One region of the Paenibacillus sp. FSL R7-0333 genome, then DNA from elsewhere that is predicted to be linked to it. Evidence: riboswitches for the same ligand, from Rfam matches in the RefSeq annotation. Region 1 holds a riboswitch; the other holds the start of a gene.

Region 1 (15,569 bases):
GTAGGCGCCCTTGACAGAAGGCAGCGTGTCGCAGCCTTCAGCAACCGCGGACCGTACATCGATGTGTACGGTCCGGGCGAGGGCATCCCCTCCTGCTGGCTGCGGGAGGGGTACAAGGAAATGAGCGGCACCTCTATGGCGACCTCGCATGTCACCGGTGCCGCGGCCCTGCTGCTCGCGCTGCGGCCGGGGCTGTCGCCCCGCGAGCTGAAGCTGCTCTTGCGCCGCACCGCCTCGCCGGTGCGGCTGCGTAAGGGCCAGCGCCGCGCATCGCTGGGCGGCGGCGCGGTCGATGCGCTGCGGCTGCTGCGCGTAGGCATCCGGGCCCGGCGCGGCAGCGGCAGTGCCAGCAGCGGAGCTGGCGGCAGCGGAGCCGGTGGCAGCTCCGCTGGCGGCGGAAGCAGCAGCGGGGCGAAGGCCGCTGCGGCGGCAAAGGCGTAAGGTACAGCGGCATGACAAGACCAAAAAGCGCCGCCCCTCAGAAAATAGGGGCGGCGCTTTCCAAGTATAGTTACATCCGGTCCGGTGCGGTAACACCAACCAGCCGCAGGACATTGGCAATGGCCGTCCGTGCAGCGCCCAGCAGGGCAAGGCGGGCTACCGTCTGAGCAGCATCCTCAGTGATTACGCGCTCTGCCTTGTAGTAGCTGTGGAACAGCGAAGCCAGGTCGTATACATAACGGACCAGGCGGTGCGGCGCATAGCCTTCGGCGGCAATGGTAATCTCTGCAGGCAGTTCACCGATTTTGCGGAGCAGATCATATTCATGTACGGCAGTCAGCTTGCTGTAATCAATCTGGGCTGCATCCGGCACTACAATCCCCTGCTCCTCCGCTTGGCGGAATATGCTGCAAATCCGCGCATGTGCGTACTGTACATAGAAAACAGGGTTCTCATTGGATGTCGAAATCGCCAGATCCATGTCAAAGTCCAGATGCGAATCCATGCTGCGCATGGTGAAGAAGTAACGGATCGCGTCGATTCCGACTTCCTCCATCAGGTCTTCCATCGTTACGGCTTTGCCGGTACGCTTGGACATCTTGACCTTCTCGCCGTCCTGGAACAGGCTGACCATCTGGGCGATCAGCACCACGAGCTTCTCGGGATCATTGCCGAGCGCCGCCATAGCCGCCTTCATCCGTGGAATGTAGCCGTGGTGGTCAGCTCCCCAGATGTTGATCATCGTATCGTAGCCGCGGCCGTATTTGTCGCTGTGATAAGCGATATCCGGTGTGAGGTACGTATACGTGCCATCGTTCTTGATCAGCACGCGGTCTTTATCATCCCCGTATTTGGTGGTCGCAAGCCAGGTGGCGCCTTCCTTCTCATAGACTTCTCCGCGCTCGCGGAGCTCATCCAGTGAACGCAGCACTTCTCCGTTCTCATAGAGGGAGGTTTCACTGAACCAGATATCGAAGTTAACCCGGAACCGGCTGAGGTCGCGTTTGATTTTGTCCAGCTCCTTGGCAAGCCCGTAGGTACGGAAGAATGCCGCCCGGTCGCCCGGTGTCATAGCCAGTAGGGAATCGCCCTTCTCCGCCACCAGCTCCTTGGCGAAGCCCTTGATATCCTCTCCATGATAACCGTCCTCCGGCATCTCGGCCGGCTGGCCCAGCTCCTGCAGGTACCGGGTCTCGATGGATTTGCACAGATTGGCGACCTGGTTGCCGGCATCATTAATGTAGTATTCCCGGGTCACGTTGTAACCGGCATAATCCAGCACGTTGCACAGGGCATCGCCGACCGCAGCCCCGCGGGCATGTCCCAGATGAAGGCTGCCGGTAGGGTTCGCGCTGACGAACTCCATTTCTACACGCTTGCCCTGGCCTATGTTCACACGGCCATAACCGTCACCCTGCTCGGCCACAAGTGCGATCACGGGGTAGAGATAGCTTTTGGACAAAGTGAAGTTAATGAAGCCCGGTCCGGCAATCTCCGCCTTCTCAATAGAAGCGCGGCCCGTATCCAGATGCTCTATAATCGCCTCGGCGATCTGCCGGGGGTTACGCTTAGCGATCTTGGTCAGCTGCATCGCAGCATTCGTAGCCATATCTCCATGGGCCTTGTCCTTCGGCACTTCCAGCACAATGGCCGGCAGCTCTTCGCGGGACACCAGACCTGCGGCTACGACCGCATCGGCGATGGCCTCCTTCACCCGTTCATGGGCAAGCTGGAGCGGATTTAAAGATTGTGTCATGATTGTGGTTCCTCCTGTATATTCAAACTTATAGCGAACTGTCCTGATATTTCCCCGTATACGTAGAGATCATATTCCCATGAAACGGCAAGCGATCTTCCTTCGCGCTTGATGTCCAGTGTCTTCGTGTCTGTGGTGAGATTGAACTGTGTATAAGGCGAGCGGTAGAATCCGGGCAGCGGTTGCCCCGGCTCAAAAGACTGCTCCGACTGGACAGCGCCATGGCGGATCAGCTTGATTCTGCCCTCTGAAATCTTCAGTGTGTTGCGTACCACAACTGCTGCGCCTTCGGGTGCGGTCTGCTGCTCTTCATAAATGATGTACAGCGACTGCCCCTTGGCAATAGCCTCTCCTGCAGCATGTACCACACTGCGCTCTGTGCCCTGCACACTCTCCAGCGTTACCGAAACGCCGTATTTGCCTTGCGGTCCTTCAGTCATCACATGTTCCCCGCTTATTCGTACTTGTAATCATAGAGGTCATATTCGCTTTCCCATTGTACACTATATCCAGATCAGGAGGGCATTTCAATCGCTTTTTCATCTGCCCTGGCCCTCACAGCGGCAATAACGCCACACTCTCCCTGCCGCGAAGCTGGCTGATCATCGATGTCCAGGCTTCCGGCTTGCTCTCCAGCACGGCGTAATAACGGGTCAGGAAATCGGCCACCAGCGGCGCCGCGATGCTCTCCAGCTCCTCATCTCCGGGCATGAAACAGAGGTCCAGACCGGACACCGCCTCGCCATCTCCCTGCCAGGAAGGGTGGACATAGGGAATATCTATTCTTTTATAGCCCAAATGCGACAGAACTTCACGGCGGACGTACGGGTCCATCGGCTTAATTCCGCCAAAATCATACCCCACACGGTACGGATCATAGATCTCAGCGAACATCCCCAGCAGCTCCGTGTGATTCTCAGCCGCCAGCTTCTCCAGGTCCTTCAAGCGTTGACGCGCCAGAAAACGGCCAATGCCCAGCCCTTCCCGGCCAATGATGGTGAAATCGGTCATCGCTACATTCCAGTCGGCATAGTAACGGTATTCCGTAGTGCCTACAACCTTCCCTTCATGCACCGCAGCGAACACGCGTATTCCCGGATCGGCAAGCGGCTCCTTCCACAAGCTGTACTCCAGCACTTCCTCGGGCGGAAATACATCCGACAGCAGCTGATGCACCTCTCTGAACAACGGGTCGGCAATATCTGTAATTCTTCTATAATCCATAGTCAAGGGATCTCCTCCAAGTGATAGGCTGTATTCATTTATTGAAAAGGATTCCGCCATTCCATCAGCGCTGCGTAATTCCCTGATTCCTCGTCCTCCAGATAACCTGCGACCACACGAACGGGAGACCGGCCGCACCGCAGCAGAAAAGTAATCACCGGATCAGACCAGCTTCCGGCGATAACCCCGGCCAGATACTCTTCCGCTGTCATCTGCCCGGCCACCCGGTGATAGCCCGGCATCCGGCCCGCTCCCAGCAGCCGCTCCAGCTTCTGTTCCACGACCACATGGTATAACGACTGGACCAGCTCCTTGCCCAGACCCAGCTTGCGGTATCCGGGACGGACACACAAATCCGCGATATACAGCGTGTTCCCGCCCGGCTGATGCGTAGTGAGATAACCGTCTGCCGTAACCTCTGACCACGTATGATGATGCGCCTGCGCCTCCGGGTCGAAATTCATCAGGAATCCGGTAACCGATCCGGCCAGCTCCCCGGCCACCTCTACACATAAGGCCCCTTCCGGAAAAAGTGTCACGTGATTCAGCAGCTGCTCCCGGTTCCACCACAGCTCCGCAGGATAAGGCGGCGGGAACGCCTCGGACTGAATCGTGATCAGCTCGGTGAAGTCAGCTTCCGTATAGGAACGGATCACCGCAGGCACCGGCGTCTTGCCGTCCAGAGCGTAGAACTTCTTATAATACATCCGTTAGTCTCCCCCTTACGTCCAGTCGGTGTACAGATCGGTGCGGCGGTCACGCCACGTGGTTACAGACCCGTGTTCCCGGACGCGGTACAGCAGCTCCAGATCCAGATCGGCGGTGATGATCATATCGTTGTTGATCTCTCCTTCGGCCAGCAGACCCTGCGGAGGGAACGGAATGTCATTGGGTGTGATAACCGCCGCCTGGCCGAAGTTGGCCCGCATCAGATCAACCGTAGGCAGTGAGCCTACGGTGCCGGTCAGCACCACGTAGACTTGATTCTCGATAGCCCGGGCGTGGCTCGTATACCTTACCCGGTGGAAGCCGTGGCGGTCATCCGTGCAGGACGGGCAGAAGATCACATCTGCACCCTTGGCCCGGGCCATGCGCACAATCTCAGGGAATTCAATGTCATAGCAGGTCAGCATGGCAATGGTTCCATGGTCTGTCTGGAATACCTGAAGCTCCTCACCGGCCCCCATATTCCAGCCCTCTACCTCAGCAGGGGTAATATGCAGCTTGGCCTGTTCGGCAATTCTTCCATCCGGGTAAAAAAGATGGGCTACATTATACAGCTTGCCGCCGCGCCGCAGCACATGGGTCCCCCCAATAATATGTACCGCATACTTCCCAGCGTACCCGGAGAACATCTCCAGGTAACGGTCTGTGAACTGCGGCAGATCCTCTATCCCCAGCGCCTCCCCGTCCTCGCCTCCGATCGACATCAGCTGTGTCGTAAGAAATTCAGGGAAGAGGATAAATTCGGCGCCGTACTCTCCGGCCGTCTTGATATAGTGCTCACACTCGGCAGCAAACTCCCCGAAGGAAGAGATGGTATGCAGATGATATTGTACAGCAGATACGCGAAAAGCCATGGCGGCAGTCCTCCCGGGCATGATAGTTACATGCATTTTCATAAGTATCTAAAATTTTACCATAACCGTTCACAAGTAGAAACGGCTTTGCCGTCCTTTTAAAGGACACTCCCAAGTTCCCCGCCGGGTCGGGCAAGTTCCGCTTTCTCTGCCAATGGTGAATATCTCCTCTCATCCTTTCCCATAATGAGGAATACAAGCAGCGGCAGCCCTCATGGGGACAGCCTGTGTTATTGCTTGAATTCGAAGGAGCCTGATACCATGACGCGCGATTCTGCCACACCCAAAGTCCGCAAACGCCGCTTCCGCCTGCTCTTTCGGCTGCTGGCTGTCTCCGCCCTGCTGTTCCTGCTGGCAGCCGGCGCTCTGCTTGGATACCTATATCAGAAGCCGCTCCCCCCGCTCGGGGATGATGTCCGCTCCAGACTGCTTGACGCCAGGGGCAATGTGATGACCACCTTCACCACAGACGGCCGCAGACGCGAGCCTGTTGAGCTTAACCGGATCTCCCCGCTGCTCATCAAGGCCACGCTGGCTGTGGAGGACCGGAAATTCTATAATCATATCGGCTTTGATCTGAAAGGCATGGGGAGAGCGGTGCTCGCCAATCTGGAGGCGGGCAGACGCACGCAAGGGGCCAGCACCTTAACCCAGCAGCTCGCGCGCAATCTGTACCTGACCCATGAGAAGACCTGGACCCGCAAGGCCAAGGAAGCGCTATACACTCTGCAGCTGGAAATGAAATACTCTAAGGATGAAATTCTGAATATGTATTTAAATGAAATCTACTACGGACACGGCGCTTACGGAATCGAGGCTGCGGCCCGGATGTATTTCGGCAAAGCTGCCGCAGATCTGGATCTGGCGGAGAGCGCCCTGCTGGCCGGAGTGCCCAAGGGACCCACCTATTATTCTCCTTATAATCATCTGGACAGCGCCTTGAAGCGTCAAGGCATTATCCTGGCTGCCATGGTCGAGACGGGGGATATTACGGAGTCGCAGGCACAGGAGGCCGCTAAGGAGCAGCTGAAGCTGAGCCCGCAGGGTCAAAAGGATACCACGGTGGCTGCACCCTATTTCCGCGATTATGTGCGCAGTCTGGTGATCGACAGCCTGCATATCAGCAGTGACGAGCTGGACCGGGGCGGGCTGAATGTCTATACAACGCTTGACCCGGATATGCAGCAGGCTGCGGAAGCGGCTGTGGATCAAGGCATGGACCACAGCAGCGAGCTGGAGACGGCCCTGGTCTCCGTTGATCCCCGCACCGGCTATGTGAAGGCTATGGTCGGGGGCACAAATTACCGGACCAGCTCCTTCAACCATGCGCTGGCAAAGACGCGCCAGCCCGGCTCTTCCTTTAAGCCGATTATGTATTTGGCGGCGCTGTCGACCAAAGAAATGACCGGCTTGTCCGTCTTCAACAGCCAGCCGACGCTGTTCCATTATGATAACAACCGCAAGACGTACCAGCCCCGGAATTTCGGGGATAAATATCTGGGAGAGATTAATATGCGGCAGGCCATTGCTGCGTCCGACAATATCTATGCAGTGAATACTATTATGAAGATCGGGGCAGATAAGGTCGCCGCTATGGCGGCCGCCATGGGGATTAACAGCCCGCTGCAGAGCGTTCCTTCTCTGGCGCTTGGAACCTCGCCTGTCAGCCCGCTGGAGATGGCCGCAGCCTTCGCAGTGATTGCGAATGGCGGAGTGAAGCAGCCGGTCACTGCGGTCCTGAAGATCACGGATGCGGGCGGACATCTTCTATATGAAGCTCCTCAGCCAGAGGGTCAGCCCGTGGTTGAGCCGGCAGCGGCTTACGTGTTAACCCGGCTGATGGAGGGGGTCTTCGAGAGCGGAGGCACCGGGAACCGGGTGGCCTCGATGATCAAGCGTCCGGTTGCCGGCAAGACCGGCACTACAGATACCGACGGATGGATGGTAGGCTTCACGCCTGAGCTCTCAACCGCCGTCTGGGTCGGATACGATAAGGGCCGCGATATTGCGACCACCGACGGCAGGCGGGCAGCACCGATCTTCGCCGGATTCACGGAAAAAGCACTGGAGAATGTGCCGCCGAAGATTTTTCCCATTCCCGATGGCGTGGTCAGCGTATATATCGATCCGCTGTCCGGCATGCTGGCTACAGCAGACTGTCCGGAGAAAAAGCTGGAGACCTTCATCAGCGGCACAGAGCCTACCGCATATTGTGACCAGCATAGCTCCGGTGAACCCGGTGCTTCCGGAAGCTCCGATCCTTCCGGCCCTGCCGATCCGGTCAAGGAAGAGCATTCCCTTTGGAATAATATCAAGCGCTGGTGGATGAACTAACCTGGGATTGCCGCTCCCCGCTGTCTGCGTTACGATGGGGAGACCGGCAGAGGCGTACGCCCGCCTAACTCCGCCGCAGGAAGGTGTGCCATCCATTCATGAAGCCGAATCACTCCGCTGGCCTTGAGCCGGACGCGCCACAGCTGTTGCAGCCTGAGCTCTACAAGCTCGCAGCAGTTGAAGCAGCGCCGCGCCTTCTTGGCCAGCATCTGGTCCGCCGCACGGAAGACGGGAACATCCGCTGCCGCATTGTGGAGACAGAGAGCTACGGAGGTGCCGAGGATAAAGGCAGCCATGCGTATGGCAGCCGGCGGACCGCCAGGACGGAGGTCATGTTTAGCGCCGGAGGCGCAGTGTATGTATACCTGATCTACGGCATGTACCATTGCCTGAATGTCGTAACTGCCGCTCAGGACGAGCCGCATGCCGTTCTGATCCGGGCAGTAGAGCCGCTTACGGAGAGGGATGCCGAGCTTATGGCGGCATATAGAGGAGTTGCCGTGAGGAAGCCCTCGGACCTCTCGGGCGGGCCGGGCAAGCTGTGCCGGGCGCTGCGGATTGACAAGAGTCTTAACAATACCAGGTTCGATCTGCCGGAAGGCCCGCTGAGCATCGAGCAGGGGGATGACCCGGAGTCCCTGGATATTGTCGAGGCCCCGCGCATCAATATTCCTTATGCGGAAGAGTATGCCGGGCGCCCCTGGCGCTTCTATCTGAAGGGCAATCCTTATGTCTCGGTCAGCGATCCGCAGGCACAGCCCCACAGGCTGGTCTAAAGGCCTATACCGCTGTTTCGGCTGTGGTATATTGGGTATTAATAAGAGAACCCTAATCAGCCTCTCCCTTGGAACTTTCCAGGCGGAGAGGTTTTTCTTCTATATTTTGATCTCCGCACCCTTAGGCGCCAAAAAATGATAAACACTCCTATAAAATGACAATAAATCCCCCTATTTGTATACGCTTCCCCCGTTCTCTAAACTTACAATTACTGCTATAATCATATATATCTACAAAAAATATAAAGATGTAAATGAGGGACATGGGATGAAAGATACAGGCATGATCCGAAGCTTAGACAGTCTCGGAAGAATTGTGGTTCCCGTAGAAATCCGCATGACACGTAATATTGACATTGGGGATCCTATCGAATTTTTTATACTGGATGAGGATATCATCGTCCTCCGAAAGTACACCTCCACAGAATGCACCTTTTGCAGAAGTCTTGATCATGTGACCTACTATAAGGATCAGTTCATTTGCAACACCTGTCTGAAGGAGCTTAGTGACCCCGACCGCGGATCAGAACCCATCCATGCCTCCCCTAGTTCAGCAGAAGAGCATCCCGAGCCAGCCCGCGGGGGACGGAGAAGCAAGACCGAAGAAATGAGTCTGCGTCTTATGAAAGCGATCGAAGATCATCCCTATGCCAACCAGAAGGAGCTTGCCGAGGTTCTCGGCATCAGCCAAGCCAGAGTCAGCCAACTCAAGCGCAAGCTGAACACTCCCGGCAGAACAGATCCGCAGTAACCGTTATCCATTCATCCCTGCTTAGACATCAGATAAGGCTTGGCCCCGTTGGGGCCAAGCCTTAATTTTTGGGCGAAGCATATAACCTGATCTTCTATTCCGATAGCGCAGCTTTCAGCTCCTCAGGCGAAGCGGCCCACCACTCTTCATTATGGGCCATCAGCAGGGATTTCAGCGCTGCCCGCTCAGCACTTCCAAGTCCATCCAGAATAAGCTTGCGCTTCAAGGCCGCATCCAGCTTATTTACATGATCCGCAAGAATCTTCCAGCCGCGCCGCGCTTCGGTGTCAATCCACATCTCACAGGCGGTAATTCCGCCGTAGAACTGTCCCTCCGGGGTACGGTCAACGGCGACCCATACGACCCAAACCTGTCTTCCCGCCGGAACATCCTCACGGTTCATAGAGAATTTAATTCCCTTCTCCACTTTGCTCTTGGCATGCATGGCACCTATATCAATAACGGCGATGCCCTGATCAATAATGACAGGCGATACATTGTTCAGATCAATCGAGCCTGCACCGAAGCCTTTATGCTTGGCTCTGGCGTTCACAATATTCAAGGCAATTTGTTTTTTGCCCTCCGGTTGTACGTTATCCACATGTGCACATCCTTTCCATTCACTAATTATTTAATTTTAGCTAATAATGCGGCGATTGCAAACATATACATCCCGTAGATGCTTGTCACGGGAGGAATCATAGTATGAAGCCACATTCATTAAGGTATACCCTCATCTTCGCAGTCCTGGCTGTCCTCACCTTGCTTGGAGGCGGAATATGGTTTCTGTCAGGGCATAGCCCTGCCGTATGGACTGCCTCTGTTCCAAAAGAGGCCAAGTCCCCCGCCATTATCCCCCGGCAGCAGCCCGTGCAGTCCGATCTTTCAGATACGATCTACACATCGGAGACAGAGGCTTTAAGCCAGCGCGTGGTTGAATATCACATGGATGTGGAGCTCCTGCCTGATAAGGAGACCCTGGTCGCCTCCGAGACGCTGACCTGGACCCATCCGGGCGCAAAGCCGGTCCAGGAGCTCTACTTTCATCTGTATCCCAATGCATTCTCATCCGCCGGCACCACCTTCATGAAGGAGTCCGGGGGCACGCTTCGCGGTGACACCATGCCTGCTGGGGGTTACGGGAGCATTACCCTGACAGATTTGCGGACCTCCGAGGGCATTTCGCTGATGCAGCGCACCCAATATGTGCAGCCGGACGACGGCAATGTCAATGACAGAACACTGCTCAAGGTCCATCTGCCGCAGCCGGTGAACGGCGGCGAGAGCGTTACGGTAAGGCTTAAATTCGAAGTCAAGCTGCCGAAAATTTTCGCCCGGATGGGAACCGCTGGCGACTTCGTGATGGCCGGCCAGTGGTTTCCGAAGCTTAGCGTCTATGAGCCTGCCGGCAGAAGAGGACTCAAGGAAGAAGGCTGGAACCTGCATCAATACCACGGCAACTCCGAGTTCTACAGTGATTTTGGAATTTACAATGTATCGATTTCTGTCCCGCCCGAGTATAAGGTCGCCGCAACCGGGTTCCCGGTGAGAGACGCCAAGGTGGTGAAGGGGCGCAAGATCTATCAGTTCTATGCAGATGACGTCCACGACTTCGCCTGGGCGGCATCGCCTGATTTCGTGGTTGCCGAGAAGGCCTTCTCCGCGCCGCAGGTGCCCGGGGTGAAGATTAAGCTCTATCTGGACCCGCTGCATAAGCATCTCCAGGAGCGTTACTTTCAGGCGGCTGAGGCTGCACTGATGGCATTCAGCAAGTGGTACGGCCCTTATCCCTACTCTACCTTATCGATTGTTGTCCCGCCGGAGTCCGGCAACGGGGCCGGAGGCATGGAGTATCCGACCCTGATTACCGCCTTCGGCGCCACGGACACTTCACCGGGCACCTCCCTGGAGCGCACGATCATCCATGAGATCGGGCACCAATATTTCTACGGTCTGGTGGCCAGCAATGAATTCGAAGAAGCCTGGCTGGATGAGAGCTTCACCTCTTATGCCGAAGACCGGCTGATGGAACAGGAATACGGTGTGGTCTCAAGCCTCCCGCTGCAGTCCAGCCTGGTCTCCTCTTCACAGCCGCTTAAGCTGGAGACCTGGAAATACACCGGTGATGACGCCTACACGCGCAATGTATACATCCGGGGCAAGCTGGTGCTGAAGGATATCGAACGCATCGCCGGGACCAAGAATATGGACGCCATCCTCGCCGCCTATGCCCGCAAATACCGCTTCCAGCATCCGACCACCGCCGACTTCCAGAAGGTTGTGGAGAAAGTGACCAAGCAATCCTGGCAGACGTATTTTGAGCGGTATGTCTATAGCGGGGGGGCACCCGACTTCGCAGTTGACGATATCAGGCTCACCGTCAGACGGGACAACAGTGACGGCGGGGGGAGCCGCTATAGCGCTGTGGTTGATGTAAGCAATAAGGGCAGCCTGTACCCCGATGTTCCCGTGAAATTCACCTTCGCAGACGGGTACACGGTACAGCAATACTGGAATGGCGAGGGTAAGGCTACTTCCTTTGAGTTAGCGTATAAAGCGCCGCTGGTCTCCGCAGAGATCGATCCGGGGCATTCCATTCTGCTGGAGAGCAGGCATCTTAATAATTTCAGAATGGCGGAGCTTGAGCCGCGTACACTCTCCCGCTGGACGCTTAGTGCATCAACTCTGCTTGAAACCCTGCTCGGAACTCTTGTCTGGTGAGGTGAAGGAATGGTGAAAAGTTCAATTGCCCGCGGTTGGATCAGCATGAAAGAGCAATTCTATATATTGATTCTGCTATTTATCTACCGGCTGTTCTGGGGATATTTCCTGTACAAATTCATTAAAAGCGCGGTTGTCCCCGTCCTGCTCCGCTACCCGGATGCGAATGCCGGCGGCAGCGGAATAGGCAGGCTGCTGTATTATATCGAGGGGCAGACCGCGCTGCGCACCGACTCCGCCGTCCAGCACTGGCTGTGGATGCTGCTTGCGCTGACAGTGCTAAGGCTGCTGGTGACTCCCTTTATCCGTGCAGGGCTGCTGCACGAGCTTCACCAGGAGCGCGACGGAGCGCGGGGACTGTTCTTTTTTCCCGGAATGAGAAAATATGGGCTGCCGGTGCTGGTGTTCAGCCTCATCGAATGGGCGCTAACCCTCCTGCCGCTCTATTGGCTGCTTCCGCGTATGTACCGTCATCTGCTCAGCGGCGTTCTCGATGTCCAGCTTCTGCTGAAGCTGGTGCCTTATGTGCTGGGCTGGCTGCTCTATCTCTTCCTTGTCCGCAAGCTTCTGCTCTATATGCAATTCGGCTATACCGCCGGTACCGGCATGTTCTCCTCACTGCTGATCTGCCTGAAGATGCTGATGCCTTCGATCGGTATATCCATCGTTCTGGGGGCGGGAAGCCTGGCCGTAATTCTGCTCTGCAGCGCCTCTGCTCTGTTCTATCCCGGATTGCCGGCCCTTATGCTCCGCCAGGCAGCTCCGCTGCCCTCCACGCTGTTCGATATGTGGGGAATCGCTGCCCAATACCACCTCTGGTCCAGTAAATCATTTCCACAATAATAAGCTGCTGAAGCGGCATACTAAAGAGAGTCACAGCCCCTCTATCCGGGAGCGGGACTCTTTTTTGCTTGAACAGAGGACAAAAGCATTTGCAAAAGGGGAAATCCTCTGATACAATGATGGCTGTACCAGTAGTAACAAAGTTGTAATCTTTCAAGCAAAATATTCCGTAACTCTTGCAATTTAAGCAATACCGATAAGTCACTGTTCTGGTGCATAAAACGCCGAATTCCCTGCACCGGGAAGTGGGGGAACCATATTTTGGGTGAATTGATCTCGCTTTAAAGGGGTCATAGGGGAACCTTCTACCGAATCCTTAAGCTAACCTCGCAGGCCCTGGAAGGAGTACATCTTTTGATTAGTCAGAATTTCAAGAAAAAATGCACCGCAGCAGCGCTGGGTCTTGTGATGGTATTCACACTCGGAGCGGGCAGTGCCTTCGCAGATTCCAAAATGGATACTGTGATTTCAAAAACCATTGGAACGTCGTATAAAACCGGGGGCACAACCACCAGCGGCTTCGACTGTTCCGGATTTACCAAGTATGTGTTCAAGAATGTCGGGCTTACCTTGCCCCGTACCTCCAAAGCACAGTTCAAAGTTGGAACAAGTGTATCCAAGAGCAATCTGCGTTCCGGTGATCTCGTGTTCTTCAATACCCTGGGTAACGGAGTGTCCCATGTCGGTATTTATGTTGGAAACGGGAAGTTCGCACAGTCCTCGAGTTCACGTGGTGTAACCATCAGTTCGATGAGCCAGTCCTACTGGGCCAACCGCTACGTTGGCGCCAAACGAGTAATGAGCACAACAGCCTACCAAGCTGTCGCTTACGATTGAACCCTTGAAGCATACCCCGAATATTTCAGCCTCTAACAACTAAATGTAACTTATACGAGCCCGGGATGATTATTGCCGTAATCATTTCCGGGTTTTTCCTTTTCCTTATTCTACCTTTTACACCGAATTCGCAGCCTTGAAACAGCATTTTCTTGCAAAAATAAAGAAATTATCATATAAATTAACCCCTGCGCATAGATATGAGTCTTTCGAAAGGGCTATAACTCTAAAAAACAGCAAAAAAGATGCATTAATATGTTATAAGTGATTGCCAAGCGCCTTAGTCTTTGTTACAATTATCGCAGTGATCTTTTAGTAACATTTTTGTAATTATTGAATCGCTTTTAACAAAGGTTTTGTCATGTATTGAATGAACCGCTAATCCTAATCAACAGTCGTGCCGAGTTCCCTAATGAATTAGGGAAACGGGGGAACCACTTTGGGTGAATTGACCTCCTATTCTAAGAGGGGTCATAGGGGACCTTCAACCGAACCCTTAAGCTAACCTCGTAGGCATTGGAAGGGGTATTTACTTTTGAAGAAGAAGCTAGCAGCCGCAGTACTAAGCTTGTCCATTATCTTCACCATCGGAGCAGGAAGCGCTTTCGCGGATTCCAAAATGGATAAAGTGATCGACAAAGCCATCGGAACCAAATACGTGTCCGGCGGTACATCAACTAACGGGTTTGATTGCTCCGGATTTACAATGTATGTTTTTGATAAGATCGGCATTAACCTGCCCCATCAATCCGGCTCCCAATATCAGATGGGCACTGCCGTGTCCCGTGACGAGATGAGACCGGGCGACCTTGTATTCTTCAATACAAGCGGTAAGGGCATATCCCATGTTGGTATTTATGTTGGTGACGGCGAATTCGCCCATGCCTCTTCCTCACGTGGTGTAACCATCAGTTCGCTGAGTGACAGCTATTACGTCAACCGCTACGTTGGCGCCAAGCGAATCATGAGTACAGATGCCTACAAGACTGTAGCTTCGGATTCCCAAGACAACGATGATGTACAATAATCCTTTGTAACCTAACGCTCTCTTCCGAGATTTTTGCCGAAATCTTGGAGAAGGGCTTTTTTTGTCTATAAAATTACTTACCCCTCTCTATATTTGTAAAACACTGATTCTGCGCTTTCGGAAAATATATTTTGCCGTTTGTCAAGTTCCTGCATTTCCGTAAGGAAATTGCGTCGAAACTGGCTGTTTTTGTATATAATTAATAGAAGAAATGAATTTATGTCCCTTGGAAGGAGGCCTCCCCTAATGATTAGCTCCCCGCTAACCTTTTATGTGGTGCCTATGGAGCCGCAGCATGCCGCTGAGATCTGTGAGTGGAGCTACAAGCCTCCGTATAATATTTACGGCTGGATGTCCTGGGAGCAGATGCAGGCGCTGGGCGTGGAGTTCGGAGACCCGCAGCTGCGCAGCGAGCAATATGTGTCGGTTGTGAATGGAGAGGGGGATCTGTGCGGCTTCGCCCAGCTCTTTCCGATGGAGGGGGTAGTCCGGCTTGGAGTCGGAATGCAGCCCGATCTGTGCGGTCATGGAATGGGGCATCTGTTCATGAAGGCTATTGTGCAGGCAGCACGGTCGCGTTACCCGGAATGTGAGATCGACCTGGAGGTGCTGACCTGGAACCAGCGCGCCATCCGCGCCTACCAGAAATGCGGGTTCACTATAACGGATACCTATGAACGCCGCACTCCGACCGGCAATAAGCCTTTTTATTGCATGGTCTATGAGGAATAGCACCGGAGACAAGAGGGATTTGCAAAAAATGGATCATTTGTGTTCATTTTTTTGACACACATACTATGATAACGCTTCACCATCCGCTATAATGGAGACAGCAGCTCACATGGAGGGACGGATGCAGATGCAGAAATGGATCATGAGCGGTTTGTTTTTTGCCGCCTGTGCCTTTGCAGTAATCTTAATGTTTACCCTACCCGGTAAATCCGAGGTGGCGGAGCAGAACAAGCCGACCATGCCGGAGGTTGTGCTGGACGCTGCGGGCGCAGAAGCCACAGTGAAGGCCAATTGTATCTCCTGCCACGGAGACCAGCTTCAGGGCGGGGCGGGACCCAGCCTGCAGCAGGAAGGCGCTTCGCATGACGCAGCTCAGATCTACAGCATAGTCACCAAGGGCCGCGGACAGATGCCTCCCTTCAAAGACAGGCTGGCCCCTGAAGAGATTGCGAATGTAGCCCTATGGCTGGCCGAGAAGAAATAATCCGCAACCTGTACTCACACCTTGCTCCTCATTCTAAATGTATAATGCCCGTGACGAGGATAA
Region 2 (15,569 bases), 3.8 Mb from region 1:
AATATAGAGTCCATACTGCATCGCTTCCGCTTTGTCAATTTTGGGACCCACTTCAAATTTGTCGATGATTTCATTAACGGTACCTGACTGTGCGAAAGACGACTTAACAATGGCAGCCTTGCCATCAAGCTTGATATCGCCACTAGATACAATGTTGTAATTCTGGACGGTGGATTTGGATGCTTCCAAAGTGGACTGTCCGCCGGTTAATGTCCAAAATTCCAATTCTACAACGATGTAGCGGCCTTTAGTCAGTCCAGCTTGATAATCAGGGGAGTTCTGGTTCACACCCTTATACCCTCTGGGTCTAGGTTCGTCATTGACGTATACTCTATTGACGGTGCGTGTGCCTTGATATGCCAGGTTACCGTTCAGCAGAGTATTCCTCGCCGAGACTGTAAACAGGTTGGAACTAAGATCGGCACCCACAGCTTCATTTCCCGCACCCAGATCGATGATAACGGCTGTGGTAAATTCTCCGGTGGCAAAGTTATCATTGTATACGATAAAGTTAAGTAACGTTGCGGCCGGATCGGGTTTGAAGGTAACATGGATCACCTTGTCATCGGTGTTCACGTTATTCAAGGTATAGGTATTGTTTGCAATCTCTACAGACTCGCCATTTACAGTTACAGTATCCACGACATAACCGCCGATCGGTGTGAATGTAAAGGATTGGCTTCCGCCGTCAGCTACCCGAATCAAGCCGGATGGCGAGATGGTGCCGTTTAATCCTGCCGTGGCGTTAACGGGGTGTCTGGTTACCGTGGAGCTCCCAAGCAGCAGCAAGCTATTCTTGAAGCTGTCAGAACTGCCATAACCCGCGTCGGGCTTACCTAAAGCGGATACAACCTCATAACGGTCATTGCCTGCACCAGTTGAGTTATTGATGTACACATCAAACGTAATCGGGGAATTGCTCGTGAATTCAATGGTTCTTCTAGGTATCTTCACTTCCGCGATATACCCGGTATCCGTTCGTGTAACTGAACCGTCGCGGCCCGCAGCGGCTTGACCTGAGAAAATACCGCTTGCGCCAATACGCCACTGGTTTGAGCCACTTCTTCCGTCACCGACATAAAATTCCACACTGTCGGTCATGTACTCAGTGCCAGGCGTGTGACCGACGCACACATTCGGGTCTGTAACCACAACGCGTGCATACAGGAAGTCTTCGTCCCAAAATACTTTGGCTTTGCCGGTGGCCTTGGGGCCTATCTTCTGGTCGGGTGCGCTACTGTTGTTGATGTCAAACTCCACAGCTTGTTCCCACAGTTTGTCGTTTGTGCCCAATACTGGTGAACCGTATCCGGCAACAGGCCGATTGTTTGCTGCGGTCTGCGCGAACATCCAATCAAAGACGTCAGTGTAGTCATTGTTCCAAGCCGGCAAGTTAGAGGACTGCGCTGTTGGCGCTATGCTCCACGTCCCCATCGTTATGTCGTTGTAAAGAACAGCCGCTTCCACTTCGTGCGCCACCGAATCACTCAGGGCAGGTGAATGGTTCGGATTCGGTTTCTGATTCGGCTGATCAAATTGATTGTAAGGCCATACAAGAGCCTCATTGCTCTCAAAGCGCGAAGCTCTCGCGTTGATCATTTTTGGCATATTGGTGTTTATGAAGTTAGCGAGGTTAGTCTGGTATACTCCAACGTTATACTCATTGATAAACATCCAATAGGCCAGGTTGGTGTGAACGTAGTTGGCGTTCGCGTTCGGTGAGCCGCTTACCGGAGACATAGGTGCGGCGGACGCGAAGAAGCCGGGATAAGCGTTAATTAAGCTGTTCGTATACTGACCGCCCCATGAGAAGCCCGCCGCGTAAATACGGTTAGGGTCTACTGCACCGCTGGCAACCAGGTCATCTATAACCTTCTTAACATTGGCTGTGGAGGGAGTACTCGTGCCATTATAGGAAATATTCAGGATATGGCTGGCGTATTTCTCGGGGGACTTTTCCATTTTCTTCATTAGAGCTACCGAGCCGTTCGCGGATTTCATCGCCGCTTTTGGGTCAGTCGCAGCGCTTGTGCCGCCGCGTCCCATGCCGTGGGTATAGACATACAGCGGCAAGCCCCGCGACACTTCACCGTTTCCATCCTTGTGAAGGTAGAGCGCGCGATTGACCGAATTGCCCGTAGGTGCTGTAAATTGATCAAGGATCGGATTCACAACTTTTTTCTGTTCAAAAACCGCGTAGTTAAGCGGATCCCCTTCGGTCAGTGAGATCTCGCCGTTTTGGACGACGCTGTAAACCTGTTTTGTTGAGTTCATGTTGCCATCCAGCGTTATATTGCCGCCGCTCTCTGAATAAAACTCAAACTCAAGTACGATGTAACGGCCGCGTTCCAGTCCGTCCTGATAATCCGGTGAACGACTTACCGTCCCCAGATAGCCGCGTACCTTCGGTTCGTCATTGGCGTATACCCTAGTGATCTTGCGCGTCCCTTCAAAGGTTACCGAGTCGCCGTTCAGGGTCGTGTTCCTGGCCGAAACGGTAAACAAGTCCGGATTAAGCTTGGAGCCTTCCGCCGCCTTCCCTTCGCCTAAGTCAATGATGACAGCCGTCGTGTACTCGCCACGCGTGAAGTTGTCATTCCATACAATAAAGGGGAGCAACTCCGCGGTCGAATCATTTTTGAATGTCACTTGAAGGGTATGGTTAGCGACAATATTTGAAAAGGTATAAGTGCCATCATCGGATAGAACTGCGTCCTCTCCGTCTACCTTTACGGTATCTACAATTTTGCCGTAATCGGGGGTAACCGTAAAGGTTTTGTCTGAGCCGCTAGCTATTCTCAGAACATTGCCGGGTGCGTTCGGCGTTATTCGGCCGCCCGATTCCGCCGTGGCGGTGATTGAGAATCTCTCGTCCGCTCCACTAGCGGCAATGAGATTCAGGCTGTTTGTATAAGAAGCAGCATTGTTGTAAGCCGCGTCCGGAATTCCGAAACAGGAAACGACTTCATAGCGGTCACCGCCCTTTTCCGACGAGTTATTGATATAAACTTCAAAGGTAAACGGGCCTGCCTGCAAGTTCAAGGTTCTTTTAGGGATTCTCATCTCCACGATATATCCTGTGTCCGTGATCTCAGTCCACGCAGCTCTGCCCGGAGCGTTTTGCCCTGAAAACACGCCCGTTGCGCTGATGCGCCATTGATTCGCGCCTTGGGTTCCGGCGCCGGCATAAAACTCCAGGCCGTCGTACTGATAATCATTGCCGGGTCCCTGATATAGATTGCTATCCTCCACGACTACGCGAGCATAAAGGTAATCTTGGTCCCAAAGGATCCTGGCTGTGCCTGTGGAATGGGGCCTGGGGTCGCCGGGTACAGTGCTTTTGTTGATAAGATGCTCCATTGTCAGAGCCCACAGCGGGTCGTCTGACCCGAGTTCGGGAGTTCCAAAAATGGCGGTAGGCGTTTCATTTGTCTGCAAGCTTGTAAGATCTGTAGAACTGCTGTCGCCATTAAGTGCTTCTGTATACTCGTTGTTGTCAGTGGCGGCGGCAAAGCTGGCAGGCATTAGTGACGCCACCATTAGCAAGCAACATAGGAACACGAGCATTTTGCCAAATCGTTTTGATATCATTGAAAATCCTCCTTTTTTCGATCCGTGCACCCACGGCTTACCCATATCGTAAACACCAAGGCTTCAACAGCTTACTTCATCGCAGCGAATATAATAGCGCTTTCATATTTTCCTCCTCCATAAATTAGTTGTTATTTCACCCTATGTAGAATTTCACAATTTATTCAAGGATCAAGTTTGATTAGATATTCACCAAATTTGCAATAGTACCATGTTCTTGTCCATTAAAACAGAAAACCCACGCTGGGCGCGGGTTCTAATAGGGCTATTTTCTTGTCCACTGACAAAAGATGTTTTTGTTCGTCAGTAAAAAGTATTTTCGTATAATTTCCCCGTATGCGCATCAAGGACTTCGGGCGTCCGCTCGTACTCGCTACCAATCATTCGATACACTAGTTCGTACGGGGCCTCTTTCGCCCTAGCATTGTGCATCCGTTCCCATTGCAGACGCAGCTTGGCCTGTGCCGTCCATCGGAGGATGGCTGTCTGGGAATCAAATGAAGGCACGGTCTCCAGCTTCTTTAACTGTTCTGGCCTTATGGAGGGGGACATCAAACTTTTGACCCTCCCATTAGAGCGGTCAACAGCTAGTTGATAGCATTCATCCCTGACAGATACGTCTTGAACATATACACCAAAGCGAATGATTTCCAAACGATCTTCGTCGTCGGTCTCTTCAGTTAGAAGCTTGAGATACGGCAACATTTCGGCTGCTAGTCCCCGGACATAGTCCATAGCTACTTCTATACATGCGTCTCGATCCCAGGTTAATGGAGCTAGTTGATCTGGCTTAACATGCGAAACAAAGTCAATCAGTTGTCCGGTTTGGCTGTCTACTCGCGCCTTAACCGCTCCCTCCATCTGATCAGCCCAATAGGCCTTCCAAGACCGGTCATTCTTGGCTGGACGCTCTTCATTCTGTTGCTTCCACACCATCAACTTGGTGTTCGAGCCAATATTGTCGTCTTGTACTAACTGAAATTGGTTGTTGTCTACGCCAATCCACTCTTCTAGGCTTCTTGCGGGCGGGAACTCTCCTGGCCACTCGTCCAGAGTTCTTGGGTCAGAGGGGACAGCTTCTGCCCTATAGGCTGTCGGAACTTCCTCCTGTGATGATGCAGTATAGATTAGTCCTCTACTTCGGGGGGCGTAAACAAGATGGACCTGATCGTCACCATCCGTGTACACGGCTTTGTCCAATACGCAATATTCCACATGTAGCAAAAAATTCGCCTTCATACACGCCAACTGTTCCTCTTCTGGTGTGATCATGGTTGGGAGTGCTGGCCCTGGAACGGTTCCGTAGTACCTAAATCCGACCACGCGACCGCTGGGGTGAACCATAATCAGGCATCCCGTCTCAGGAAGCGGCAGCCCCATCGCCTTCTGCTGTCGTGTGTACCCAAACATCCCTTCCATCCACTCCATCTCACAATACGGAACATCACGCAGTGCGCCGGGATAATGATCTTCCAGGAATTGCTCTGCCTGCTGTTTGAGCTCCTCCTCAGATAGCCGTGTCCCGTTGTCCAATGAGGCCCAGGAAATGGCATAGTCTAGCAAGTTGCCGTCCCTGGAGAGTGTAGCAGAAACGGCGTCATCACTCCCCGTTTTAACCCATAAGAATCCCACTTCTCCCTTCCCTGTTCCCCTCATGGTGTTCTCTTGATAGTCATTGACGATCAAATCATAATCCGGTGAAACGGCAAACTGGTGCTCTGCCTGTTGTCTTAACTGCAGGCGTAATGTATCCAGGCCTCGTTCGGGAAAATCTTGAGCCATTTCGTTGCGCAAATGCTCCAGCCCCTTCCGTAATTGTGTTTTTACAGTACCTAATGGCATGTCCAGGAGATGGGCGATTTGCTGCTGGGTCAGGTCCTTCTTATATTTTAAGAACAGGAGCTGACGCAGCTTCGGATTCAGACTGGCCAATGCAAGCTCCAGATCCAGGGTTTGATCGATATCATTAACGACCAATGTCTCTTGCGCCTGCGGGTCTTCGCTCAGGTGAACACGCTTGGATTTCTTCAAATGATTGAGCGCCCGGTTCACCACAATTCTGGTAAGCCAGCTCTCAAACGCTTCGGCTTGCTGCAGCGTATGCAGTGACTCATAAGCCTTAACCAGGGCATCCTGAACGATATCCTCCGCATCTTTGGACTCCCGTACATAATGGCGAGCCACTCGGTGCAGCTTATCCGTCCGATCCTTTATAAGAGAAACGAAGGCATCGTGATCTCCGTTTTGTGCGGCGTTGATTTGTTGCTGTGCATCGATCATTGTCGTTCACCTCCTGTTATATAGACAGCTAACTCGGGGGTTTGGATTTAATTAATATAACATTATTCTGGAACTGACCGATCAAGTGACCACCCGCATGCGGTAAGCACGGGTGCCAAAGAGGAGGTCACTCTTGGCGTGTTCCTGCTGAAGCTCCTTCATCCACTGAAGCAGTTCTTCCAGCCCGGTACGGATATTGGAGAACACACAGTCCTTTGTTAGACCACCACATATACATGCTGGGATTCGGGCAGTATTGAACTTCGCTTTATGTGGCAAGCTCGTTTCACCCACTATCGTGACTATTCACCCGTTTCAGCAAATTGTTTGATGCGCTCTCCCACTTGATCACGAACCTGCTGGAAGACCGCCCACTTCTCTTCATCTGTTCCTTGCGCTTTTGCCGGATCGTCGAATCCCCAATGCTCACGTTTCACCTGAGGCGGGGTAATGGGACACTTATCTGCTGCATCTCCACATAAAGTAATGACGAGATCAGAGCTGTTCAGCAGCTGCGGATCAATAATATCTGATGTTTGACCTGAGATATCTATACCTACTTCACTCATCGCTTGAACGGCTTTCGGATTCAACCCATGAGCCTCAATGCCTGCACTATACACATTCCATTCATTGCTCAAATATTTCTTGGCCCAGCCTTCGGCCATCTGACTCCGGCAGGAGTTTCCTGTACACAAAAAGTAAATGGTTTTCTTATCCATGAGTCGCATTCTCCTTTGATTTTAAAATAAGGTCAATGTTATATATAGACCAAGCAGTGTGATGAACAGCGTAGGGATGGTCAAAATAATCCCTGTTTTGAAATACGTGCCCCAGGATATCTTTACTCCTTTGGTGGAAAGCACATGCAGCCACAGTAAGGTAGCTAGAGAACCAATCGGTGTTATCTTTGGTCCCAAGTCAGAGCCAATAACATTCGCATAAATTAAAGCTTCCTTAATCAGTCCCGAGGTATTCGTGGCATCAATAGCCAGTGCATCGATCATTACGGTAGGCATGTTATTCATTATGGAGGAAATCACTGCGGCAATAAAGCCCATCCCCATCGTTGCTGTGAACAGCCCATGATCTGCAATGGCCTGGATGGCATCAGCTAATACATTCGTAAGGCCCGCATTTCTCAGACCATATACAACAACATACATGCCGATGGAAAAGAACACAATGGCCCAAGGTGCCCCCTTCACCACTTCTATTGTGGGGACAGCGGGACTTTTCCTTGCCATGAGTAAGAAAAAGATCGCGATGATACCCGCCACGACAGATACCGGAATGTTCAGAAATTCACTGACAAAGTATCCCGCAAGCAGAACCGCAAGTACAAACCAGGATAACTTAAACATCTGCTTGTCTTTAATAGCCGCTTCAGGTTTTTTTAGCTGGGAGCTATCGAAGTTTCGTGGGATACTTTTACGGAAAAAGAGATAGAGCACACTGATGCTTGCCCCTAAGGAAAATAAGGTAGGCATTAACATCCGTCCGGCGTATTCCATAAAGGTTAGCCCGAAAAAGTCGGCTGATACGATGTTCACCAGATTGCTTACAACTAGGGGCAATGAGGTAGTATCTGCTATAAACCCGCTGGCAATGATGAACGGAAAAACCTTTTTCTCATCAAAATTCAGCGCACGGACCATAGCCAGCACAATCGGTGTTAGAATGAGCGCTGCTCCGTCATTAGCAAAGAATGCCGCGACTACAGCACCAAGAATGATGACATAGATAAACATCCGCATTCCATTCCCGCTAGCAGCTTTGGCCATATGTAAAGCAGCCCATTCGAAGAATCCAATTTTATCGAGGATTAACGAGATCAAGATGATTGCTACAAAGGCCAGTGTGGCATTCCACACAATCAGCGTAACATCCAGAACATCATTCAAGCTGACGACACCGGCAATTAAAGCGAGTAACGCTCCGCCGCAGGCAGACCATCCAATGGACAGATTTTTAGGCTGCCAAATGACAAAAATCAAAGTGACTATAAATATCAGACTTGCCAGAGCTACCAATGGTATTCCCCCAGTTTATGTCTAACTCCACCCATCCGAGCACTCCCTTCAAAGAGTTAAGTTTAATCTCAGGCATCATTATATAATTATACACTTATATATTCAATAGAAAACTGTCATTCGCAGCAAACAGCATTAGACGGTTTATTCAAATGCAATAAAAGGTCACTCGCATTCGGGGTAAGATTTAGGATGGCCTTAACATGGGGTTTATCTACTATATTTAAAGAATAATAGACCCACTGCCCCCTTTTCTGTTCCTTTACCAATCCGCTGCTTTTTAATTTACGTAGATGCTGACTAACGGCTGGCTGAGAAATGTCAAAGAGATCCACGAATTCACATACACACCACTCTCGCTCTTTTAAAAGAGTTAGAATTGTGAGACGTGTTTTATCTCCAAGGAGCTTTAAATCTTCTGCAAGATCATTTAATGTATCCAATTTTGAATCTCCTCTCTTCGTATATAAGACAATACTTATATTCTAATACCTTTATCATCAATTATCAACTAAGCACAATTTATATTTGCATTTTGCAACTAAATGCAGTATAACTAGTTCAAGAGGTGACAACAATGGAAACTCCAAGAGAACTACTCCAAATCATGAGTCGGCGTTTAGGATTACTCAATAAGGATTGCTGTAGCGTAGGAGGATGTAATCTTTCCGCTACCCAAAGTCATCTGTTATATGAGATCGATCGGAGTCACAATCCTTCCATGCAACAAGTCGCCGAAACACTTGGCACAGATATTACAACCTTCAGCAGACAAGTTCAATCTCTGGTGAAAATGAATTTGGTTAAAAAGACATCTGATCCCTCAGATCGAAGAATTTATAACCTGTCACTCACTCCTGAAGGTAAAATGGTAGCTACAACTATTGATCAACAAATGAATGAATACCTGAACGAGGCCTTCTCACACATGAGTGAGTTTGAAGTAGAAACATTACTACGGTCCATTAAGCTTTTCAACGAATCTATGGGAAAACTCAGCAATTGCTGCGCACCCGTAAAAGGGTGACCTTCTCTTTTACTTGTATATTGCAAATTATTTCAGCTAAGGAGTGTATAATCATGAGCAAGCTTACTAATGATCAAATCCGCCAAAATGTACGGGGCCGCTATCAAAAGATTGCTGTAAGAAACGTTGAGACTTCCCCATCCAGCCGAACTTCTGCTGACAGCAGTTGCTGTGACTCCCCATCTGATTTCAGTGCCATATCTGCTAAGTTGGGATATTCCAGTGAGGACCTCGCTTCAGCTCCCGAAGGCGCAAATTTAGGTCTTGGTTGCGGTAATCCGCAGGCTATTGCTGAACTGCAGGCGGGTGAATATGTTTTGGACCTTGGGAGTGGCGGCGGATTTGATTGTTTCCTGGCTTCCCGGCAGGTAGGTAATGAAGGCCATGTTATAGGTGTGGATATGACACCTGAGATGATCAGTCGAGCAAGAGATAATGCCCTTAAAGGTAAGTTCAGTAACACTGAATTCAGATTGGGCCAAATAGAGTATCTTCCTGTCGCTGATCATTCGATCAACGTCATTATCTCCAACTGTGTAATTAATCTCTCCCCAGACAAACAGCAAGTATTCCGTGAGGCTTATCGTGTTCTTCAGCCTGCCGGTCGTCTTGCCATATCAGATATCGTAACTACAGCTGAGCTTCCTCCTGAGATCAAAAATGACCTGGATGAATTATATTCGGGTTGTATCTCAGGCGCCTCTTCCATTGCCGATTTGGAGATCATACTTCAGGAATGCGGCTTTACTGATATCAGCATTGAACCAAAGGACGAATCTAAAACATTCATTAAAGATTGGGTTCCAGGTGCGAACGTTGACCAATACATCGTCTCTGCTGTAATTAAAGCGAGAAAGTAATCTTAAGGGGGTGTTGATATGATCAGTACATTAACTGTCCGTCAGGCCACACCTGAGGATATTGAAAGCATTCTTCGTATCTACAATCAGGGGATCGAGGACCGGATCGCTACACTTGAAACAGAGATGAAAGACTCCTCATATATGGAATCATGGTTCAACGATCACCAAGGCCGTTTTAGCGTTTGGGTTGCTGAACGCGAAGGTGCAGTCGTGGGCTGGGCCTCACTGAACCCATATTCTCACCGTTGCGCGTATAACGGCGTCGCTGACCTTTCTGTATATATTGATCGAAGCTTTCGTGGGCAAGGTGTAGGCAGCTCCCTCCTAGAGTCCATACACAAGGCGGCAAAAGAAAATAGCTTTTATAAAATTGTTCTCTTTACCTTTCCGTTTAATGAGAATGGTCAAGGCTTGTACCGGAAGATGGGCTACCGGCAGGTTGGTGTATTTGAGAAGCAAGGATTGATGGACGGAGCGTTTATTGATGTGATGATTATGGAGAAGCTACTATAAAAATGAAGATCAAAAGGAGAAGTTCCATCCGCAAACGGAGGAACTTCTCCTTTTGATCTATTCCTACAATCTTACTTTCATGGAGGCTCCGCATATCGGGCCTGTAAACAGGAGGATCTTAAACATTATATCTGATCTTAATATCATGATTAAAGAAGCATTAAGATTCATTTAGCCCCATTTAGGTTGCATTAAAAAGTTAATAAATACGCGATAACTTCAGAAAATCGGGGATGAATGCTAGATTACAAGGGATTTTCTTCATTTTTATATCCTATAGAGTCTTATTTAGTCTCCTAGAGAACTTTCAGCATTTTACAAACAGTGATGCTCAGCGTAAGATTCCTTTTAACAAATGCTGAATTCCCGTCAGGCGGGAAGCGGGGGAACCAAATGGCTGTGACCAGCCGAAATGGGGTGAATCCAAAGAAGATTGAACTCTTCACTGGTAGGACGACTCTCACCGTCCGAATCCGTCAGCTAACCTCGTAAGCACTGGAGAGAGCCTGCATTAACCATGCTTTTTTGCTGCGATCCCGCAAAACCTTTCCATTACACTTATCCATCGTACAGAAAACCAAATATTCCGTTTGGCTTGAGCATGCTGCTGTATGTGAGAATGAAACTGAACTGACAGCCTATGTAGCCACAGCTGAGCAGACCCATAATCTGCAGCGTTATATGAAATCTATAGACAACCTAGGAGGCATTATTCATGATTAACGCCAGACTGTCACGAATCGAGTTGTTCGCATTTAGCTGCCGCCCTTCCTTCCTGCATATTTCAGAGCCTTACGGATGCTGGTATGGGGTGTTGAAGTTAACCTTCGGAGGACAGATCAGCTATGGGAATTGCATTCTTTGTGCGGGTGACAATGCGGTGGATTTAATCAAATGGGGCTCTTTTCTGAAAGAGATATGTCATTGTACTGCAGAAGAAGCCACAGAATACGTCCGGATGCACGGACAAGAATGGGCTCCCAATCAACTTAACATGATCAAGACTGCACTCGATAGTATGTTCATTCAAAATGACCAAATCCGAATGAAGGTAGGAGCCGGATCGGAGCGGTATCGCCATCAAAGGACAGAGCAAAGAATCCATTCAATTAATACGGTGAAGAGTCATCTGAATCCAACCATTTTATTTGCAGAATCGGTATCCTATTATTCACTGCTATAGACATGATCAATTTAAATTATCAAAACTCCAGTTGATCAAAAATCTTAACGAAGATTTTCGCAATGTTCTTGGCATCATCGATACCTCTATGGTGAGTACCTTCAAGCGGCAATTCAAGCATAGTCAAGGCTCTCTCCATGCCTACGCCCCGCTCCCTGCCAATCATCCTCCCGTGCTGATGCTTGAGACTGATATGGTTATCCGTCCATTCACTTGCGATTTGATGTAGTGAACAGTCCTTCTGCAACTGGTTTTTATCATAAAACCCCCAGGAGCAGAGGACATGAGGTTCATTGCCTATCCACTCTTGGAATTGACTTATTGCCTGCGGAAAATACATTGCAGCATCCACATCCGCCTGAGAGATGGAGGTAAGCCGCTTACAAAAATCAGAAAGCTGCGGGCTTAATGCAGGCTTGACAAAAATTTGGAACTCGCTCACAGTCTTGAGCCTTTCATTGAGTTTTACGGCTCCGATCTCGATAATTTCGTTTTGTCTTTTGCGGTCATTTTCCCAACAAGTGGCTTCCAGATCAAAAATGATATAGTTCATACCTGCTCCTTTTCTCTATAACCATTCAGTTTGTCATACAACATTTGCGGCATGGCCCGGAGTGTTCGGTCATTCTGCTCTTCAGGAGTAACGTGCGGTTCACTGAGCAGCCAATGTCTGGTCATATTGGAACAGGCATAAGCATGGTAGTTCAAGGAAAATTGCAGATCTTTCATTACAGGAGCTTGCGCGCCTTGTGACAGTGAAGCCAGAAACAAATTTGCCGGGTATGTCTGGGAATGCTCCAATAGGGAATTTTGTCCACTGTCCATCAGGACTTTTTTATAAAATGCTCTTTTCTCATTAAGCTTTTGAAAGAAAAGAGAGGTGACTTTGCTCCATGATTCGTTTGCGTTTTCCGCCATCACTTTATTCAAATCCGAGGAGTAAATCCAATTGACCAATTCATATTTATCATGGAAGTGATAGTAGAATGTCTGGCGGGGAACGCGGCAGTGATTTGCCAGCATGGTTACCGTGATTTTCTTAAAAGGCACGTGATTTAATAGCTCAATTATGGCTTCTGCAAACATGGTCTTCGTCATATCTTTTGTAGGCATCGTTGATTTCACCTTCCATTCCTATTATGACAAAATGATGAGCAACGGCAAAAAAATTGTCACTTGCCTTCAAGTGTCTATATTCTATAAGACTTAGTTAATTATACAATGCTAATGCATTTAAGTTAATTAACGGGGTGAATGATGATGAAAACAGAAAATCGTGTTACAGAGATGCTTGGAATACAATACCCGATTGTGCAGGCCGCCATGTCCTGGTTGACCGATGCTAAGCTTGTCGCAGCCGTATCCAATGCGGGAGGCATGGGAGTAATGGGGCCTCATGCGGGTTATCAGACGCGGCCCTCCAGTCCGGACGAAGTGGGTCAAAGGATTCGCAATGAAATTCGTAAGATTAAATCATTGACGGAAAAACCGTTCGCGGTAAATCTGTATCTACCTCCGGATGGCCAATCCGATCCATATTCCAAAGCTACATTTGAGGCTGCTGTCGCGGAAGGCGTACGGTATTTTGTGACCGTTGGTTCTCTGAATAGAGCTATGGTCAAAGAAATCAAGGATAACGATAGCATGTGGATTCATCGTGAGCTTACTCCTTCCCCGGAAGCAGCGAAAATGGCTGAGCAGCATGGCGCAGATATACTCATTGCCACAGGGTATGATGAAGGAGGAACCATTCCCCAGAACAAAATAGGCACTTTCTCGATTGTTCCCGCGATCGCGGATGCGGTAAGTATCCCGGTTATGGCAACAGGCGGCATCAATGATATTCGCGGAGTGAGAGCGGCTTTTGCACTTGGAGCTGAAGCGGTATATTTGGGAACACGGTTTATCGCCGCTGAAGAATGCCCTGCTGCTGAGGCAACGAAACAGGATATCATTCAATCCAAAGGTTCAGATCTGATTATGTTATCATCGTATTCACGCTCCACTCCGCATCAATTTGCCCGTGAGTTGGAGGCTATGTACCGCAATGGGGAATCATCTGAAAATATCGAAAAGAGGATCAGTGAAAACGGAGGTGTGTCTAATAGCATGCTGCATGGGAAGCTGGATGAGGGGCCCATCACCATCAATACCGCGATCGATCTGATCACTGAAGTGAAGAGCTGTAAAGCAATCATTCATGAATTGATGGCTGACTTTATTAGGGAGTAGCACAGAACGCCAAAAAAGCCGCTAACAGATAAATATTCTGAAAGCGGCTTAAAATCATGTCCATTTTATTACAACCTTATTTCAATATATGCTTTGAGATCCTATTCTCATTCCAGTCGTATACTAAGACACTATTCTCACGATAGTCCAATATAGACCCTTGTATTCCATTAAATTCGTGAATAGAGGCCAGCGTTTTTGCATCTAAAATATACTGGGAGGTAAGCAAATCGACATATAGGTTTCCTTCTACCGTTTTCTTTGCTGTCGGCAGACCATCTCCCTCAGGCATATTAAAATTCGATAGTACCCTATCCTTTACTAAGCCCTTCTGATTGAACAAGCTTAATTTTTTGGTTTTAGGATTAAATACCATATAATCATCCCCAGCTTGGAAAGCAAACCCAAATTGATCGATTGTTCTTCCCCAGATAGCGGAACCTTTTGGAGATAAAGCTATTAGTTTACGCGTATTTGCTTGATATACTGAAAACACAAAAGTACCATCATCGAGTGCAAAAGCAGTATAAAAGTTGACTCCTGCTCCTTTTGGGAAAGTGTATTGAAATGAGCGTTGTAAGGAAGAGTTGTATACTTCAACTTTTTGAGCATTGCCCAGCTTGGTTAACATCTCTATGGCGATTTGGTTCTTCGAAACAGTAGTTAACTTGCCGGATACGACCTTACTTACTTTCTGCTTGCCATTTTTATCGAAAGCTAGCAGTTGTACCGTTTCTGCACCGATTGTATCCGATTTCTGACCTGCAATAATTAAGCTTCCGTCACTCATGCGGTATAACTTGCCGTCAAATGCTCCCAGATCTTGTCCTACGCGCTTACTCCAATTTTCCTTCCCTGCAGGGCTCACAGAATAAAGAACTCCTGGAAACGAGAAATAGGCGTATACCGTACCGTCTGGTGCATAAGCAAAAGGATATTCTGTACTTGGCCATCCGTATCCAGCCTTGGCAAACGAGAATACCCACTTCACCTTTCCAGTTTTGGGATCTACGGCCCTAAGGGTATCGGGTGACCAAGCTTTTGTCTCAGAAAATCTTTCTTCTCCAACATGTAAGTACAGCGTTCCTTGTCCCGGCACATAATAACTCTCTGGTTGAATCGGTATGTAATCTTCATTCGGTGTCTGAGTCCAAACCGCTTGTGGCAAGGATTCATAATTCTTAGCAGCCACCACCCCACCAACATTTGCAAACATCAGGGCAGCAACCATGAAACTGATTAGCTTCTTTTTCACACGAAAACCTCAACTTCCTTTTTGAATTGATCTTCAATAGGGTTACCCCGTATTAAACTTGCACATAGCTGCCTTAAGAGCAACACACTAAAATTCACCATCCGACTAATTATTGGCTGTTCAGGTGACTGCTGTTCATTAATTTCATTAAGCCCTTAAGATTTTTGTGAATGTCCCAAATATTTTCTTTTTCAAGAGTAAAAATTTCGTGATAGTACCATTCTATCTTGCTTAATGTTCCGAATTTAGGGTTTTTATCCACATTATTATAAAGTAATAGTATAGAATCTCTTAATTCATCGAATGTTTGTGAATTAATTCCATTAAGTACGCTCTTTATAACTTGATTTTGAAAAATTTCTTTTATCCCGTTCAAGCAGTCTAGAATTGATTCAGTTTCACTTTCAATAAAAATACCATTTGGAATTTTATTGAAATTGATAATTTCAAGTTCGGCAATCATGGAGAGTAGTTTCGATTTGCTTTTTGCTTGTAAACCTTTAAATACCACAGTGTTTAACAAATCCTTCAATTTAATAAGTCCTTGCGGATTAAGCAATAAATATCCTGAACTATTTTGAAAAATCATATT

What was found. A riboswitch is a leader RNA that binds a small molecule or an ion and turns the genes downstream of it on or off. The one in region 1 is predicted to bind cyclic di-AMP.
Region 2: another riboswitch for cyclic di-AMP. It lies ahead of MKY86_RS15355 (hypothetical protein); the one in region 1 lies ahead of MKY86_RS32400 (C40 family peptidase).

Annotation. Positions count from the first base shown of each region.
Region 1 is NZ_JBBOBZ010000001.1:7,509,051-7,524,619, reverse strand. It holds gene MKY86_RS32460 (S8 family serine peptidase) at 1-441, shown strand, start outside; gene argS (arginine--tRNA ligase) at 512-2,197, opposite strand; gene MKY86_RS32450 (DUF1934 domain-containing protein) at 2,194-2,637, opposite strand; gene MKY86_RS32445 (GNAT family acetyltransferase) at 2,753-3,421, opposite strand; gene MKY86_RS32440 (GNAT family N-acetyltransferase) at 3,460-4,128, opposite strand; gene MKY86_RS32435 (carbon-nitrogen hydrolase family protein) at 4,144-5,001, opposite strand; gene MKY86_RS32430 (transglycosylase domain-containing protein) at 5,263-7,335, shown strand; gene MKY86_RS32425 (DNA-3-methyladenine glycosylase) at 7,434-8,111, shown strand; gene MKY86_RS32420 (AbrB/MazE/SpoVT family DNA-binding domain-containing protein) at 8,380-8,862, shown strand; gene MKY86_RS32415 (YwhD family protein) at 8,957-9,463, opposite strand; gene MKY86_RS32410 (M1 family aminopeptidase) at 9,568-11,583, shown strand; gene MKY86_RS32405 (hypothetical protein) at 11,593-12,426, shown strand; cyclic di-AMP (ydaO/yuaA leader) riboswitch at 12,639-12,777, shown strand; gene MKY86_RS32400 (C40 family peptidase) at 12,835-13,263, shown strand; cyclic di-AMP (ydaO/yuaA leader) riboswitch at 13,652-13,794, shown strand; gene MKY86_RS32395 (C40 family peptidase) at 13,799-14,290, shown strand; gene MKY86_RS32390 (GNAT family N-acetyltransferase) at 14,537-15,022, shown strand; gene MKY86_RS32385 (c-type cytochrome) at 15,150-15,506, shown strand.
Region 2 is NZ_JBBOBZ010000001.1:3,697,407-3,712,975, reverse strand. It holds gene MKY86_RS15395 (sugar-binding protein) at 1-3,591, opposite strand, end outside; gene MKY86_RS15390 (sigma-70 family RNA polymerase sigma factor) at 3,895-5,871, opposite strand; gene arsC (arsenate reductase (thioredoxin)) at 6,174-6,593, opposite strand; gene MKY86_RS15380 (arsenic transporter) at 6,615-7,910, opposite strand; gene MKY86_RS15375 (ArsR/SmtB family transcription factor) at 8,021-8,347, opposite strand; gene MKY86_RS15370 (MarR family winged helix-turn-helix transcriptional regulator) at 8,482-8,931, shown strand; gene MKY86_RS15365 (arsenite methyltransferase) at 8,985-9,791, shown strand; gene MKY86_RS15360 (arsinothricin resistance N-acetyltransferase ArsN1 family A) at 9,813-10,307, shown strand; cyclic di-AMP (ydaO/yuaA leader) riboswitch at 10,654-10,817, shown strand; gene MKY86_RS15355 (hypothetical protein) at 11,023-11,490, shown strand; gene MKY86_RS15350 (3'-5' exonuclease) at 11,510-12,043, opposite strand; gene MKY86_RS15345 (TetR/AcrR family transcriptional regulator C-terminal domain-containing protein) at 12,040-12,603, opposite strand; gene MKY86_RS15340 (NAD(P)H-dependent flavin oxidoreductase) at 12,748-13,722, shown strand; gene MKY86_RS15335 (PQQ-binding-like beta-propeller repeat protein) at 13,799-14,977, opposite strand; gene MKY86_RS15330 (HNH endonuclease) at 15,087-15,569, opposite strand, start outside.